DNA from 3 places in the Streptomyces sp. NPDC057280 genome. Region 2 is predicted to be linked to each of the others. Evidence: riboswitches for the same ligand, from Rfam matches in the RefSeq annotation. Region 2 holds a riboswitch; each other region holds the start of a gene.
The links. Region 2 has a riboswitch for cobalamin ahead of ACFUO4_RS22875 (ribonucleoside-diphosphate reductase subunit alpha). Riboswitches for the same ligand answer to the same signal wherever they lie in the genome.
Positions count from the first base shown of each region.

Region 1: it holds a riboswitch for cobalamin, as region 2 does, so the genes downstream of both, ACFUO4_RS15025 (CbtB-domain containing protein) here and ACFUO4_RS22875 (ribonucleoside-diphosphate reductase subunit alpha) in region 2, are expected to answer to the same signal.
Region 3: it holds a riboswitch for cobalamin, as region 2 does, so the genes downstream of both, ACFUO4_RS14530 (prenyltransferase/squalene oxidase repeat-containing protein) here and ACFUO4_RS22875 (ribonucleoside-diphosphate reductase subunit alpha) in region 2, are expected to answer to the same signal.

Region 1 is NZ_JBHUYR010000002.1:990,494-995,078, reverse strand. Features, by position in the region: partial or broken gene ACFUO4_RS15045 (short-chain fatty acyl-CoA regulator family protein) at 1-147, shown strand, start outside; gene ACFUO4_RS15040 (histidine phosphatase family protein) at 170-754, shown strand; gene ACFUO4_RS15035 (hypothetical protein) at 767-1,108, opposite strand; gene ACFUO4_RS15030 (CbtA family protein) at 1,266-2,018, opposite strand; gene ACFUO4_RS15025 (CbtB-domain containing protein) at 2,041-2,262, opposite strand; cobalamin riboswitch at 2,298-2,447, opposite strand; gene ACFUO4_RS15020 (ECF transporter S component) at 2,781-3,599, opposite strand; gene ACFUO4_RS15015 (ABC transporter ATP-binding protein) at 3,596-4,585, opposite strand, start outside.
Region 2 is NZ_JBHUYR010000003.1:931,436-936,020, forward strand. Features, by position in the region: gene ACFUO4_RS22865 (hypothetical protein) at 1-115, opposite strand, end outside; gene ACFUO4_RS22870 (ribonucleotide-diphosphate reductase subunit beta) at 176-1,189, opposite strand; gene ACFUO4_RS22875 (ribonucleoside-diphosphate reductase subunit alpha) at 1,189-3,546, opposite strand; cobalamin riboswitch at 3,669-3,829, opposite strand; gene ACFUO4_RS22880 (GNAT family N-acetyltransferase) at 3,852-4,355, opposite strand; gene mctP (monocarboxylate uptake permease MctP) at 4,460-4,585, opposite strand, start outside.
Region 3 is NZ_JBHUYR010000002.1:886,972-891,556, reverse strand. Features, by position in the region: gene ACFUO4_RS14545 (MBL fold metallo-hydrolase) at 111-1,148, shown strand; gene ACFUO4_RS14540 (nuclear transport factor 2 family protein) at 1,193-1,669, shown strand; gene ACFUO4_RS14535 (phosphotransferase) at 1,650-2,294, opposite strand; cobalamin riboswitch at 2,356-2,491, shown strand; gene ACFUO4_RS14530 (prenyltransferase/squalene oxidase repeat-containing protein) at 2,604-3,863, shown strand; gene ACFUO4_RS14525 (SCO2322 family protein) at 3,863-4,513, shown strand; gene ACFUO4_RS14520 (energy-coupling factor transporter transmembrane component T) at 4,500-4,585, shown strand, end outside.

The DNA.
Region 1 (4,585 bases), on a different contig from region 2:
GCGGCCACCCCGATCGGTCTAGGCTGCCGGATCTGCGAGCGCCGCGACTGCGCGCAGCGGGCCCGTCCTCCGGCCAGCGGGCGGCTCGCCCTCGACCCCGACCGGCGTACGTACGTCCCCTACCCGGTGGAAGCCCGCACCCCCTGACCCAGGCAGCAGGAGCAGCCCCGTGACCAGCCGCGTCACCCTCATCACCCCCGCGACAAATCCGTCCCTTCGCCAGGCCCGCTTCGACGACGGCGCCACATCCCTGGACAACACCGGCGCCCTGCACGCCCGCGCGGCAGCCGGCTCGCTGCCCTCAGCCGCCCGCCTGGTCACCTCGCCCAGCGCGCGCTGCCGCGAGACCGCCGCCGCACTCGGCCTCGCCGTGAAGGCATCCGGTGCCGGACCGGCCGGCCTGGACGCGGGCCGCTGGCGGGGCCGCGCCCTCGACGAGGTCGGCCGGGCCGAGCCGGAGGCGCTCGGCGAGTGGCTCGCCGACCCGTCCTCCGCACCTCACGGGGGAGAGTCGGTCAAGGAGCTGTGCGAGCGTGTGGCCCGTTGGCTGGACGCCGTGGCGCAGTCGGACGGCCGCACCCTCGCCGTGGTGGAGCCCGATGTCGTACGGGCCGCCGTGGTGCACGTGCTCGGCGCGCCGCTGGCGTCCTTCTGGCGTGCGGACGTTCTCCCGCTGACGGCGACCGAGCTCAGCGGACGGGCCGGGCGCTGGAACGTGCGCCTGGGGCACCCCCTGCGCCCACAGGAATCTTGAAGCGCGGCCGGTTCAGGCGGCCGGGTCCCGGTGCCGGCGCAGCAGTGCGGCGATCGCGCACCGCAGACAGGCAGCGTCGGTGTCCGGGGCGGTGGCACGACACGGCGCCGGGCGCTCTGAAGGGGATGCTCCGGCAGAAGCGCCGCAGTCGTCTTCCGGTATCCCGACGAGTGTCTCCAGGTCGCGTAGCAGTTGCTCGGTCCGCTTGGCCTGTGAGGCGAGCACCCGCACACGGGCGCTCTGCCCGCCGATCTGGCGGCGGCTCGCGATCAGCTGCTCGTACTCCTCGACGGTCAGGGCGACGGCCTCGTGGCCGCCCAGGGTGATGTGGCGGGGCTGGGGTCGTCTGGCCACTCGGCTCCTCCGCTGCTCGCCTTCGCCGCCGCTGTCTAATCGGCCGGATGGGTCGGATCGATGGGTCATGTCCTTGGTCCAGGTCCATCGGGTGTCCGGAGAACGCGAGAGGGCCCCCGGATGGTTCCGCGGGCCCTCTCACATGGTCGGATCATGGTCAGCTGGGAGCGGCCACTGCCGAGGCCGGGGCGGCCGGGGCGGGCTTAGGGTTCAGCAGGCGTTCGGCCAGTTCACCGAAGCCGAGTCCGAACGCCGTCCACAGGGTGGTCTGGATGGCGAGCGCGGAGAGCCGGAACCGCCACAGCACGGTGGCCGGGAAGTCCGAGGGCACCTCGTTGATGACGGGCAGGAAGGCGTACGCCAGCCCGATCACGAGCGCGAAGGCGGCGATCGCCGTCACGGTCGCCCACCAGGTGCCCAAGGTCGGCTGGAGCCGCTTGCCCAGGATGGTGGCGGCGATCGCGAGGAGGACGCTGAGCAGCATCATCAGGAAGTACAGGGTGGTCCGCTTGCCGATGGTGTCGGGGTTTCCGACGGCGGGCGGGTTGGCCGGGTACTTCAGGAACGGCACGACGTAGACGGCGAGGAGCGCACAGCCGGACAGCAGCAGCGCGGTCGCGCGGGGGCTGAAGCGGCCGACGCGGCCGAGGGCGAAGCAGTAGGCGAGGGCGGCGATGCCGCCGAAGGCGACCCCGTAGATGAGGACGCCGGTGGCCAGGCCGGCGGTGGACTGCAGAGAGCGGGAGACGATCTCCATCTCATGCTCGTGGGAGTGGGCTTCCTCGAAAGCGATCGCCTTGTCGACGTTGGGCTCACCCAGGAGGTAGGCGACGACGAGGGCGAGCACACCGGCCGCGAGACCGGCGAGCATGCCGCGCACGAGGAGGTTTCTTACCGTTGCGGAGTTCATGAGGGTGTCGGTGTCCCTTGCGTCAGTGGCAGGGGAAGCCGAGGAGGTGGCGGGCGTCGTGGACCCACTCGTGGACGTCCTCGCCGGAGACGACGGAGGTGGCGCCCTGCTCGGCGCCGACGAAGTACAGCAGGACCAGCATCAGGATGCCGAAGAAGACCGCCCACGGGACGATCGCGCCGATCGGCAGCTTGGCGGGGAGAGCGGGGGTGGTGGCGGTCGGCGGTGCGACATGCTGCGCCATGGCAGGGCCTCCTCTGGGAGTTCGCGTCCCATCTCGGTGGTGCACATGACGACGGCTACGGGTCTGACTCGCCGCCCCGCGCTGGCGGGGTGGCACACAGTGGCGCGACCGTGCCGGTTTCCCACCGGCTTCCGTTCTGCCGTCGTCGATATCGCAGTGACGGTACCGCGTGTCGCGGACATGGCCAATACCGCGCGACCTGGCGTGATCCATCTCGCCTCCGGAAGGTCAGACCGCGGCGACCGGCTCGGGCTGTCCGGGCACGGGCTTGACCGCGGCCCGGACGGCCGGATCGAGTAGCCGTTCGGCCAACGGTCCGAAGACCAGGGAAAAACTCGCCCACAACAGGGCCTGGGCGGCGACCGAGTAAAGGCGGAAGGAGACAGGGCGTCCGCCGGGAAGCCCGGGTAGACGATGGTGCCCTTGGAGTCGGTCAGGGGCAGCGGGGTCTCCGTCGCGTGGTGCCCGTACTGATAGTAAATCCGGTGCTCGCCCCGGCCTGGTGTTGTCGTGACTGGTCAGCGGCGTTCCGTTGCGTCCGTTCGGGGTGGCGCGAAGGTGACCGGGGCGCGGAAGCGGGCGCGGCGGGCGGCGCGGCGGAAGGTGGTGAGGACCGCTGGGCCGGCCAGCAGGACGCAGACGAAGTTGGTGACCGCGCGGCCGGTGTCCCAGCCCAGGGAGGTGGCGAGGTCGAAGGCGAGGTAGCGGTGCCACTGCTCGGTGAAGGGCAGGCCGGGCAGGTAGGCGATGGAGCTGTTCGGGTCGAGGGAGAAGGGCCAGAAGGAGAGGTTGAGGAGGAAGCCGAAGAGGTAGCCGGAGAGGGAGCCGTAGGCGGCGAGCATCAGGATCTCGCGGCGGCCGGTGGCGCGGGGAAGGAACCCGGCGAGCATGCCGACGAACGCGCAGCCGAACATCTGGTACGGCATCCAGGGGCCGACCCCGCCGGTGATCAGCGCGGAGGCGAAGAGCGAGGTGCAGCCGAGGGTGAAGCCGAAGCCGGGGCCGTAGACGCGTCCGGCGAGGACGAGGATGAAGAAGACGGTCTCGATGCCGGCGGTTCCGGCGCCGAGAGGGCGCAGGGCGGCGTTGACGGCGGACAGGACGCCCAGCATGGCGAGCGCCTTGGAGTCGATGCCGCCCTCGGCGATCTCCGAGAGGACCACGCACAGGACGAGGACCAGCAGGACGCCGAAGATGAGCGGGGGCGCGTAGTTGGAGCCGAACGTTCCCGGGGCGACCACGAACGGCCAGAAGAACGCGACCAGGCCCAGGAAGGCGGCCAGGGTCATGACCACGCCGGCGCGCGGCCCCAGCCGGACGGCTGCCGCAGCCGTCATGACCGCGCCGCCTTGACCTGGTCGACCGTCAGGTACGGCAGTGGGGCGAGGATCTTCGCGGTCTGCGGTGCGAACACGGGTGAGGCGACGATGACCTCGGTGGTCGGTCCGTCGGCGACGACGTCCCCTTCTGCCATGACGACGACACGGTCGGCGGCGCGGGCGGCGAACTCGACGTCGTGGGTGGAGATGACCACCGCACGCCCCTCCGCGGCCAGGGTGTCGACCACTGCGATCAGCTCGGTCTTGGCGCGGTAGTCCAGGCCGCGGGTCGGCTCGTCCAGGAGGACGATCCGCGGCGCGGCCGAGAGCTGGATCGCCAGGACGAGGGCGAGCTTCTGCCCCTCCGACAGATCGCGGGGGTGGGTGGCGTCGTCGATACCGGGCGCGAGCCGGTCCAGGACGGCGCGGGCCCGCACCTCGGTGCCGGACTCGGTGTCGGCCTGGTCGAGTTCCGCTTTGACGCTCTCCAGGTAGAGCAGGTCCGCCGGAGTCTGCGGGACCAGGCCGACGAGCCGGCGGGCCTGCGCGGCGGGCACGGTGTGCGGATCGGCGTCATTTCCCGGTCCGGTCACTTTCACGCTGCCTGCGCGGCGCGGGCCGGAGCCCTGCAGAGCCCACAGCAAGGAGGACTTGCCGGAGCCGTTGCGGCCCATGAGCGCCGTCACCTCACCGGCGTGCAGGTCGAGGTCCACCTCCCGGACGGCTGTCACACCCTGGTAGGTGACGGTGACACCGCGCGCGGCCAGCAGCCGGGGCCGCCGCTCCGTCGGCTGCGGGCGGACCGGGGCCGGGAGGTGGTCGGCGAGGGCAATGCGCAGGGGTGCGGCGGCGCGGCGGGCGTCGCGAATGGACAGCGGGAGCGGGGACCAGCCGGCCGCCCGGCCCAACTCCACGATCGGCGGTGCGATGTCGGACGTCCGCAGGATGTCGGCGGGCGCCCCGATGCGGGCTTGGCCGTCGCCGGGGAGATGGATGACGCGGTC
Region 2 (4,585 bases):
GCACGGCCGCGCAGTCGGACGGCGACACCGTCGCCCCGCTGTCGCCGCCGGAGCCGGTGCCGCATCCGGCCAGCAGCAGGGCCGCGAAGGCGAAGCCAGTGATACTACGACGCATGACGGATCCCTCCTCGCCTCTCTGACGTGCCGGAGGCGAGAAGGGATCCATGGCGTGGGGCTAGAAGTCCTCGTCCAGGTCGACCGTGCCCTCCACGGCGACCTGGTACGCGGACGGGCGGCGCTCGAAGAAGTTCGTCAGCTCCTGGACGCCCTGGAGCTCCATGAAGGAGAACGGGTTCTCCGAGCCGTACACCGGGGCGAAGCCCAGGCGGGTCAGGCGCTGGTCGGCGACGCACTCCAGGTACTGGCGCATCGAGTCGGTGTTCATGCCCGGCAGACCGTCACCGCACAGGTCGCGGCCGAACTGCAGCTCCGCCTCGACCGCCTCCCGCATCATGTCCGTGACCTGCTGCTGGAGCCGGTCGTCGAAGAGCTCCGGCTCCTCCTTGCGGACGGTGTCGACCACGTCGAACGCGAAGCTCATGTGCATGGTCTCGTCGCGGAACACCCAGTTGGTGCCGGTGGCGAGACCGTGCAGCAGACCCCGGCTGCGGAACCAGTAGACGTACGCGAAGGCACCGTAGAAGAACAGGCCCTCGATGCACGCGGCGAAGCAGATCAGGTTGAGCAGGAAGCGGCGCCGGTCGGCCTGCGACTCCAGGCGGTCCAGCTTCTCGACCTCGTTGATCCACTTGAAGCAGAACTCGGCCTTCTCCCGGATGGACGGGATGTTCTCCACCGCCGCGAACGCCGCCGCCCGGTCCTCCGGGTCGGGGAGGTAGGTGTCCAGCAGCGTCAAGTAGAACTGGACGTGGACCGCTTCCTCGAAGAGCTGCCTGGAGAGATACAGGCGCGCCTCGGGGGAGTTGATGTGCTTGTAGAGCGTCAGCACCAGGTTGTTCGCCACGATCGAGTCACCCGTCGCGAAGAACGCGACCAGCCGGCCGATCAGGTGCTGCTCCTCCGGGGACAGCTTCGCCAGGTCGGCGACGTCCGAGTGGAGGTCGACCTCCTCGACGGTCCAGGTGTTCTTGATCGCGTCCCGGTAGCGCTCGTAGAAGTCCGGGTAGCGCATGGGGCGGAGGGTCAGCTCGAAGCCCGGGTCGAGAAGGTTCTTGGCTTCGCTGGTCATTACTGGCAGGCCTCGCAGGACTCGGGGTTCTCAAGGGAGCAGGCGACGGCCTCGGGGTCGGCGGCCTGCTGTACGGGGACGGTGGCTTGTGCCGCGCGGGCGATCCTCGTCGCCGGGCGCGAGCGCAGGTAGTACGTCGTCTTCAGGCCCTGCTTCCAGGCGTACGCGTACATCGAGGAGAGCTTGCCGATGGTCGGCGTCTCCAGGAACAGGTTCAGCGACTGCGACTGGTCCAGGAACGGGGTACGGGCGGCGGCCATGTCGATCAGGCCGCGCTGCGGGATCTCCCACGCCGTGCGGTACAGGTCGCGGACGTCCTGCGGCACCCAGGTGAAGCCCTGCACCGAGCCGTTGGACTCGCGCAGCGCCTCCCGGGTCTGCGCGTCCCACACGCCGAGCTGCTTCAGCTCGGCCACCAGGTAGGAGTTGACCTGGAGGAACTCGCCGGACAGCGTCTCGCGCTTGAAGAGGTTGGAGACCTGCGGCTCGATGCACTCGTACACGCCCGCGATCGAGGCGATGGTGGCGGTGGGCGCGATGGCGAGGAGCAGGGAGTTGCGCAGGCCCGTGGTGGCCATCCGCGCGCGCAGCGCCGCCCAGCGCTCCGGCCAGGTGAGCTCCACGTCGTAGTGGTCGGGGTGCAGGACGCCCTGGGCGGTACGGGTCTTCTCCCACGCCGGGAGCGGACCGTTGCGCTCGGCGAGGTCGGTGGAGGCCTCGTACGCGGCGAGCATGATGCGCTCGGCGATCCGCGTGGAGAGGGCCTTGGCCTCCGGCGAGTCGAAGGGCAGCCGCAGCTTGAAGAAGACGTCCTGGAGCCCCATCGCGCCGAGGCCCACGGGACGCCATTTGGCGTTGGACCGGCCCGCCTGCTCGGTCGGGTAGAAGTTGATGTCCACCACGCGGTCGAGGAAGGTCACGGCGGTGCGGACGGTGGCGTCGAGGCGGTCCCAGTCCAGGTCGCCGGTCGCCGCGTCGACGAACGCGCCCAGGTTCACCGAACCCAGGTTGCAGACCGCCGTCTCGCCGTCGTCCGTGACCTCCAGGATCTCCGTGCAGAGGTTGGAGGAGTGGACGACATGGCCGGGCAGCGCCGTCTGGTTGGCGGTGCGGTTGGCGGCGTCCTTGAAGGTCATCCAGCCGTTGCCGGTCTGCGCGAGGGTACGCATCATGCGGCCGTACAGGTCACGGGCCGGGATCGTCTTCTTGGCGAGGCCGGCCGCCTCGGCCTTGCGGTACGCGGCGTCGAACTCCTCGCCCCACAGGTCCACCAGCTCGGGCACGTCGGCCGGGGAGAACAGCGACCACTCGGCGTCGGCGTTCACGCGGCGCATGAACTCGTCCGGGATCCAGTGCGCGAGGTTCAGGTTGTGCGTACGCCGGGCGTCCTCACCGGTGTTGTCGCGCAGCTCCAGGAACTCCTCGATGTCGGAGTGCCAGGTCTCCAGGTAGACGGCCGCGGCGCCCTTGCGCCGGCCGCCCTGGTTCACCGCGGCCACCGAGGCGTCCAGCGTCTTCAGGAACGGCACGATGCCGTTGGAGTGCCCGTTGGTGCCGCGGATCAGCGAACCGCGGCTGCGGATGCGGGAGTACGACAGGCCGATGCCGCCGGCGTGCTTGGAGAGGCGGGCGACCTGGTGGTAGCGGTCGTAGATGGAGTCCAGCTCGTCCAGCGGGGAGTCGAGGAGATAGCAGGACGACATCTGGGGGTGCCGGGTGCCGGAGTTGAACAGCGTGGGGGAGGACGGCAGGTAGTCGAGGCGGCTCATGAGCCCGTAGAGCGCGGCGACTTCGTCCAGGGCACGGGTCGTGTCGTCCTCGGCGAGGCCCGCCGCCACGCGCAGCATGAAGTGCTGGGGCGTCTCGATGACCTGGCGGGTGATCGGGTGCCGGAGGAGATAGCGGCTGTGGAGCGTACGCAGACCGAAGTAGCCGAAGCGGTCGTCGGCGGCCGGGTCGATCAGCGCGTCGAGCCGTGCGGCGTGCACCCGTACGAACTCCGCCGTGCGATCGGCTACCAGGCCCTCGCGGTGGCCGACCTCGACGGACTCGGTGAAGGACGTGACGCCCTGGGAGGCGGCCTCGGCGGCGATGCTGATGGTCAGCAGCCGGGCGGCCAGCCGGGAGTAGGCGGGGTCCTCGGAGATGAGTCCGGCGGCGGCCTCCGTCGCCAGCTCGCGCAGCTCCGCCTCGTCGGCCTTCGCGGACCGGCCGCGCAGCGCGGCGGCGGCGACCCGTCCGGGGTCGGCGTCGGGCAGGTCGGCGGTCAGCTCGGTCAGGGTCCGCAACAGGGCGGTACCGGGACCGTCGTTCTCCGCCTGGACCGCTGAAGCCGGATCGGCTGGCGCGATGGTCACGTGGGGGCTCTCCCTCGCTCGGCAGGGGCCTGGTGGAGGGCAGCAGGCAGCACGAGCGCACGGGGCGTCGCGTCCACCGGCCCACTCCGCGAGGCCCGGACGTCATGGCACCCGGGCCACGGCGGCCTGGGCACGCTGTCGGCAGGTCCTCGGACTGACTCCCGTACACACACAAGGCATGCACAAGTACACCGTTGCGGGACAGTTCCGGATTCGCACCGGATTCCCCTGCGGCGACAGCGAGCATGAGCATACATCTTGTGCCGGGTTCGAGTGGCACCCCTAGATGTTGTGTCGCGGCGACTTCAGAGCGTCAACTCATAGGTGAGAAGCGTGAACTCCTCGCCCGGGATCGGCTGCCAGTCGCGGTGGGGGGCGCGGACGAAGCCGAGGCGTTCGTAGATGCGGTGGGCCGCGCGCATGACGGGCTGGGTCGACAGGACCATGCCGCTGTCCCCGGCGGCCCTGGCGCGGTCGACGCAGGCCTGTACGAGGGCTTGTCCGGCGCCTCTGCCGCGGGCCTCCGGGGCCACGGCCAGCATGCGGATCTCCGATTCGCCGGGACGGGAGAGTTCGGCCATGGCGCCGCCGGTCGAGGGGACGTAGGTGACGGTGCCGAGGAGGACGCCGTCCTGGACGGCGACGAGGACCTCGGCTGCGGCCGCCCGTTTGCCGACGTCTCTCAGTTCACCGAGGTACCAGTCGCTCTCACCGAAGGCGAGGAGGCCGTCCTGGATGTAGGCCTGGGCGGTGATCTCGCCGAGTTCGTCGTATTCGGTGGGGTTCGCTGCCCGGATCTGTATGTCCATGCAGGTGAGTGTGCACGAAAGCGGGCCGCCGTTGCTCTTGATGTCGGCGGCCCGCTGCGGAGTTCGTCGTGGTTGCTCGCGCAGTTCCCCGCGCCCCTAGGGCGTCAGTGCGAGGCTCCTGCGGTCGCGGGCGGAAGTTCCACCTGGACACCGGGGTCTCCGGCGTCCGCCGTGTAGTCCTCCGGCCTGGTTTCGTCCACGCCCTCCGGGGCCTTCAGAGCCCTCAGGAC
Region 3 (4,585 bases), on a different contig from region 2:
CACAGCCCCGCACACGCGACTGATGGATGACTTGGGCTCCCATCGAAACCCGTTCTAGTTATAGTTGCCTCGGCCCGCGAGGACGCCGGGACGCGGAGACGGGGGAACCCATGGCACAGGTCAGCCCACAGGTCACCGACCACGGCGGCGGCGTCCGCTCCATCCGGGTGCCGATCCCGGACAACCCGCTCGGCTACACGCTCGTGTACGTCGTCGACACCGACGGCGGCCCGGTGCTGGTCGACACCGGCTGGGACGACCCGGCGTCCTGGGACACCCTCACCGCGGGGCTGGCCGCCTGCGGCACCTCGCCCGCCGGGATCCACGGAGTGGTGATCACCCATCACCACCCGGACCACCACGGCCTGTCGGGCCAGGTGCGGGACGCGTCCGGCGCCTGGATCGCGATGCACGCGGCGGACGCGGCGATCGTCCGCCGCACCGGCGAGACCCGCCCCGAGCGCTGGTTCGCCTATATGACAGCCAAGTTGGAGGCGGCAGGCGCCCCCGAGGACCACCTGGCACCCCTCCGCGCCGCCCGCCCCCGCCGCCTCCCCGGCTTCTCCCCCGCCGTACCGGACCGCGAGATCGTCCCCGGCGACCTCCTGCCCCTCCCCGGCCGCCGGCTGCGCGCGATCTGGACGCCGGGCCACACCCCCGGCCATGTCTGCCTCCACCTGGAGGAACAGCACCCCGCGCAACTCCCCGGCCACGGCCGCCTGTTCTCCGGCGACCACCTGCTCCCCGAGATCACCCCGCACATCGGCCTGTACGAGGACCCCGACGACGCCACCGTCACCGACCCCCTCGGCGACTACCTCGACTCCCTGGAACGCGTCGGCCGCCTCGCCCCCGCGGAGATCCTCCCGGCCCACCAGTACGTCTTCACCGACGCGCCCGCCCGGGTACGGGAGTTGCTGACCCACCACGAGGAGCGCCTCGACGGACTGCGCATGCTGCTCGTCGAGCCGCTCACGCCCTGGCAGGTCGCCGAACGCATGGAGTGGAACCGTCCCTGGTCCGAAATCCCCTACGGATCACGGAACATCGCCGTCTCGGAGGCGGAGGCGCACCTGCGGCGGCTGGTGAAGCTGGGGCGCGCGGAGGCGGTGGCGGGGAGTGAGCCGGTGACGTACGTGGCGGTCTGACCCGTGGCCGGTGTGACACCTGGCCGGTGTGATCCCATGGCGGCATGGATCCTCTGGAGAGGCTGCTGGCCGAGCGCGCCTGCGAGCGTCTGATCATCGACTTCGTCCACCGCCTCGACCTCGGCGAACCGGGCTCCGTCGCCGAGCTGTTCACCGAGGACGGCGTCTGGGAGTGGCCGCCTCCGGGCGGTGACGGGCGGCGCGCCGAGGGCCGGGAGGCGCTGCGGACGTATTTCGGCTCCCGCCCGGCGGACCGCCTCTCCCGCCGCGTGATGTCGAACATCCTCGTCACGGTGACGTCCCCGGACACGGCGACGGCGACCTCGTACTTCACGACGTACCGCGTCGATGGCCACGAGGGCGACGGCCAGGGCCCGGTCCCGCCGGGGCCGCCGGTGCAGGTGGGTCAGTACGAGGACGAGTTCCGCAGGTCGGCGGAGGGTACGTGGCTGCTGGCGGCGCGACGGCTGAGGCTGCCGTTCGGGGGGCCGACGCCGGTGGTCAGGGCAGGAACGTCCTGATCAAGTCCGCGGCGGCACCGAGCAGTTCGGTCTCGCTCCGGCTCATCGTCGGATTGACCGCCCGTCGCCTGAGGGCCTCCGCCAGCCCCTCCTCCGTGAGCTCGGACGGGTCGGCGAGCAGCGCGGCCAGCATCGCGCGGGCGGGCTCGGCGATCGCCTCCTCGCCGACGGCGACCTGGGCGAGGATGACCACGGACATGCCCCAGTCGAGGCCGGGGTCGCCTTCCTCGGCGTTGGCCCAGTCGATGACGTAGGGCCCGTCGTCGGTGAGCATCACGTTGTCGGGGTGGAGGTCGAGGTGGACGATCCGTCCCGGAACGGCGTGCAGTTGCCGCAGCAACCGGGCCAGCACCGCCCCCGCCTCCCGGGCGTCGATCCGGCCGGCGGCGAAGGCGGCCAGCATGGTCGGCCCGTGCAGCCGCCGCATCACGAGGTCGCTGCGCGAGGAGGCGTCCAGTCGGACCTCGGGTACGGGGTAGCCGTGCCGGCGCAGATGTTCCATGACGGCCGCTTCCGCGAGGGCGTCCGCATACCCCTCCCGGTCCCGCCGCAGTACCCAGTCCTCGTCGACCTCGTACACGTCGGACGCCCGCCCCGAGCCGATGAGTCTCCCCGTGATCTCCATGCGGCCGAACTTATCCCCCGCCCCGGAGCCCCTCACAGGAGCCCCTCAGCCGGTTGTTTACGGCCGGGTAGAGTGGCCGCGTCGTCATCACACCCGTACGGGGGGAAGCCGGTGCAATTCCGGCGCTGACCCGCAACCGTGAGCCGTCCCGTCCGGGCGGCGAGCCGGATCGCCCCGCGCGGAGCAGTTGACCGGCTCACGCGCACCGGCATCCGGCCGGTGCACGGCACCGTCGAGGTCTACGGGGCCGAGCCGCCCGGGGGTTTCCCGTGCGCCCGGCTCCCTTGCAGGGAGAGGCATCCGCCGATCATGAACGTCCGCCGCAGCGCCGCGGTCCTGGCCGCCACCGCCGTGATCGGCACGGCCACACCGGCCGTGGCCGCCGATCCGTCCACCTCGCCTTCGCCGTCGCCCTCGGTGGTGATACCGGACGGGTTGTACGGGACGGGTGATCCGACGTACGACGGGGTGTGGCGGCAGTCGCTGGCGCTGATGGCGCAGAACGAGGTGAGCGTCGACCCCGCCGACACGGCGGTGGCCTGGCTGGCGGGACAGCAGTGTGCGAGCGGCGCCTTCCCCGCCTTCCGCGCGGACACCAACAAGCCGTGCGACGCCAAGGTCATGGTCGACACGAACATGACGGCGGTCGCGGTCCAGGCGCTCACCACACTCACCGAGAGCTATGACACCCAGGTCAAGAAGGCCGTCACCTGGTTGAAGTCCGTGCAGAACAAGGACGGCGGCTGGGGCTACTCCGCGGGCTCGGCCACCGACGCGAACTCCACCTCCCTCGTGGTCGGCGCCCTCGCGCAGGCCGGCGTGACGGTCCCCAACCTGCGCAAGGAGGGCAAGTCCCCGCTCGACGCGCTGTGGCAGCTCAGCCTCCCGTGCGACAGCAAGGACGCGGGCGCCTTCGCCTACCAGCCGGACAAGAAGGGCAAGTTGACGGCCAACGCGGACGCGACCGTCGCGGCGGTGCTCGGAGGCTACGGCGAGGTGCTGGCGGCCGGGCCCCAGGAGGACGCCGACACCTCCGTGGGTTGCCGGGGGAAGCAGGACGACGGCCTGGCCGACGTGGCCGCCGACAACGGCGCCGCCTGGCTCGCCAAGACCCTCAAGAAGGACGGCTACCTCAAGTCGGCGCTGCCCGGCTCCGAGGACCAGCCCGACTACGGCAACACGGCCGACGCGGTCGTCGCCCTCGCCTCGGCGGGCTACAACGACCAGGCCGCCGCGTCCCTGCGCTGGCTGGAGGCCAACGCCGTGAAGTGGGCCGAGCAGAGCGGCCCGGCGGCCTACGCCCAGCTGATCTTCGCCACCAAGGCCGGCCGGGGTGACGTCCACAGCTTCGGCGGCAAGGACCTGGTCACCCTTCTGAACGCGACCGGCCCGACCCCGAGGGCCATCAATGCGGAGCCCCCCACGGCCTCCGCCGAGGACGTCAAGGCGTCCGATCAGAACGACGACGACGGCGCCCTCACCGTCGCCTGGACCGTCGGCGGCGGTCTCCTTCTCGGCTCCCTCATCGGCTTCGGCCTGATGCTCCGCGGCCGGAAGCGCCAGCAGTGATGCGCCGCGTCACCCCCCTCCTCCTGACGGCCCTCTGTCTCCTCCCCCTCTCCACCCAGGCCGCCCACGCCACCGGCTACCGCTACTGGTCCTTCTGGGACCGAACCGGCACGACCTGGACCTACGCCACCCAGGGCCCCGCCACCGCGGTCCCCTCCGACGGCGACGTCCAGGGCTTCCGCTTCGCGGTGAGCGAGGACTCGTCGGACGCGACGAAGCCACGTGGCACGGCGTCGTTCCCGAAGATCTGCGCAGACACTCCCACCGAGGACGGCAAGAAGCGCGTCGCCCTGGTCATCGACTTCGGCACGCCGACGGACGCCCCGTCGGGCGAAACCCCACCGGCACTGCGCACGAAGTGCGCGGTCGTACCGGAGGACGCCACCACGGCAGAGGCCCTGGCCTCGGTGGCCAAGCCGCTGCGCTACGACCCGAACGCCTTGCTGTGCGCGATCGCCGGGTATCCGGAGCAGGGGTGCGGCGAGCAGGTGGCGACGGGCGAGAAGGGGAAGAAGGAGGCGTCCGCGAAGAAGGAGACCAAGAACGACTCCGGCCCCTCGGTGGGCCTACTGGCAGGCGCGGCAGCGGTGGCGGCGCTGGGCGCTGCGGCGGCACGGCAAGCTCGACGGCGTAGAAGTGCCCAGCGCTAGCTGCGGGCAGTCGTGCCGCAGGGCGGCACCCGGCCCAAAGACAGGCGGCACCCCGCCAGCGCGGGCAAGCGA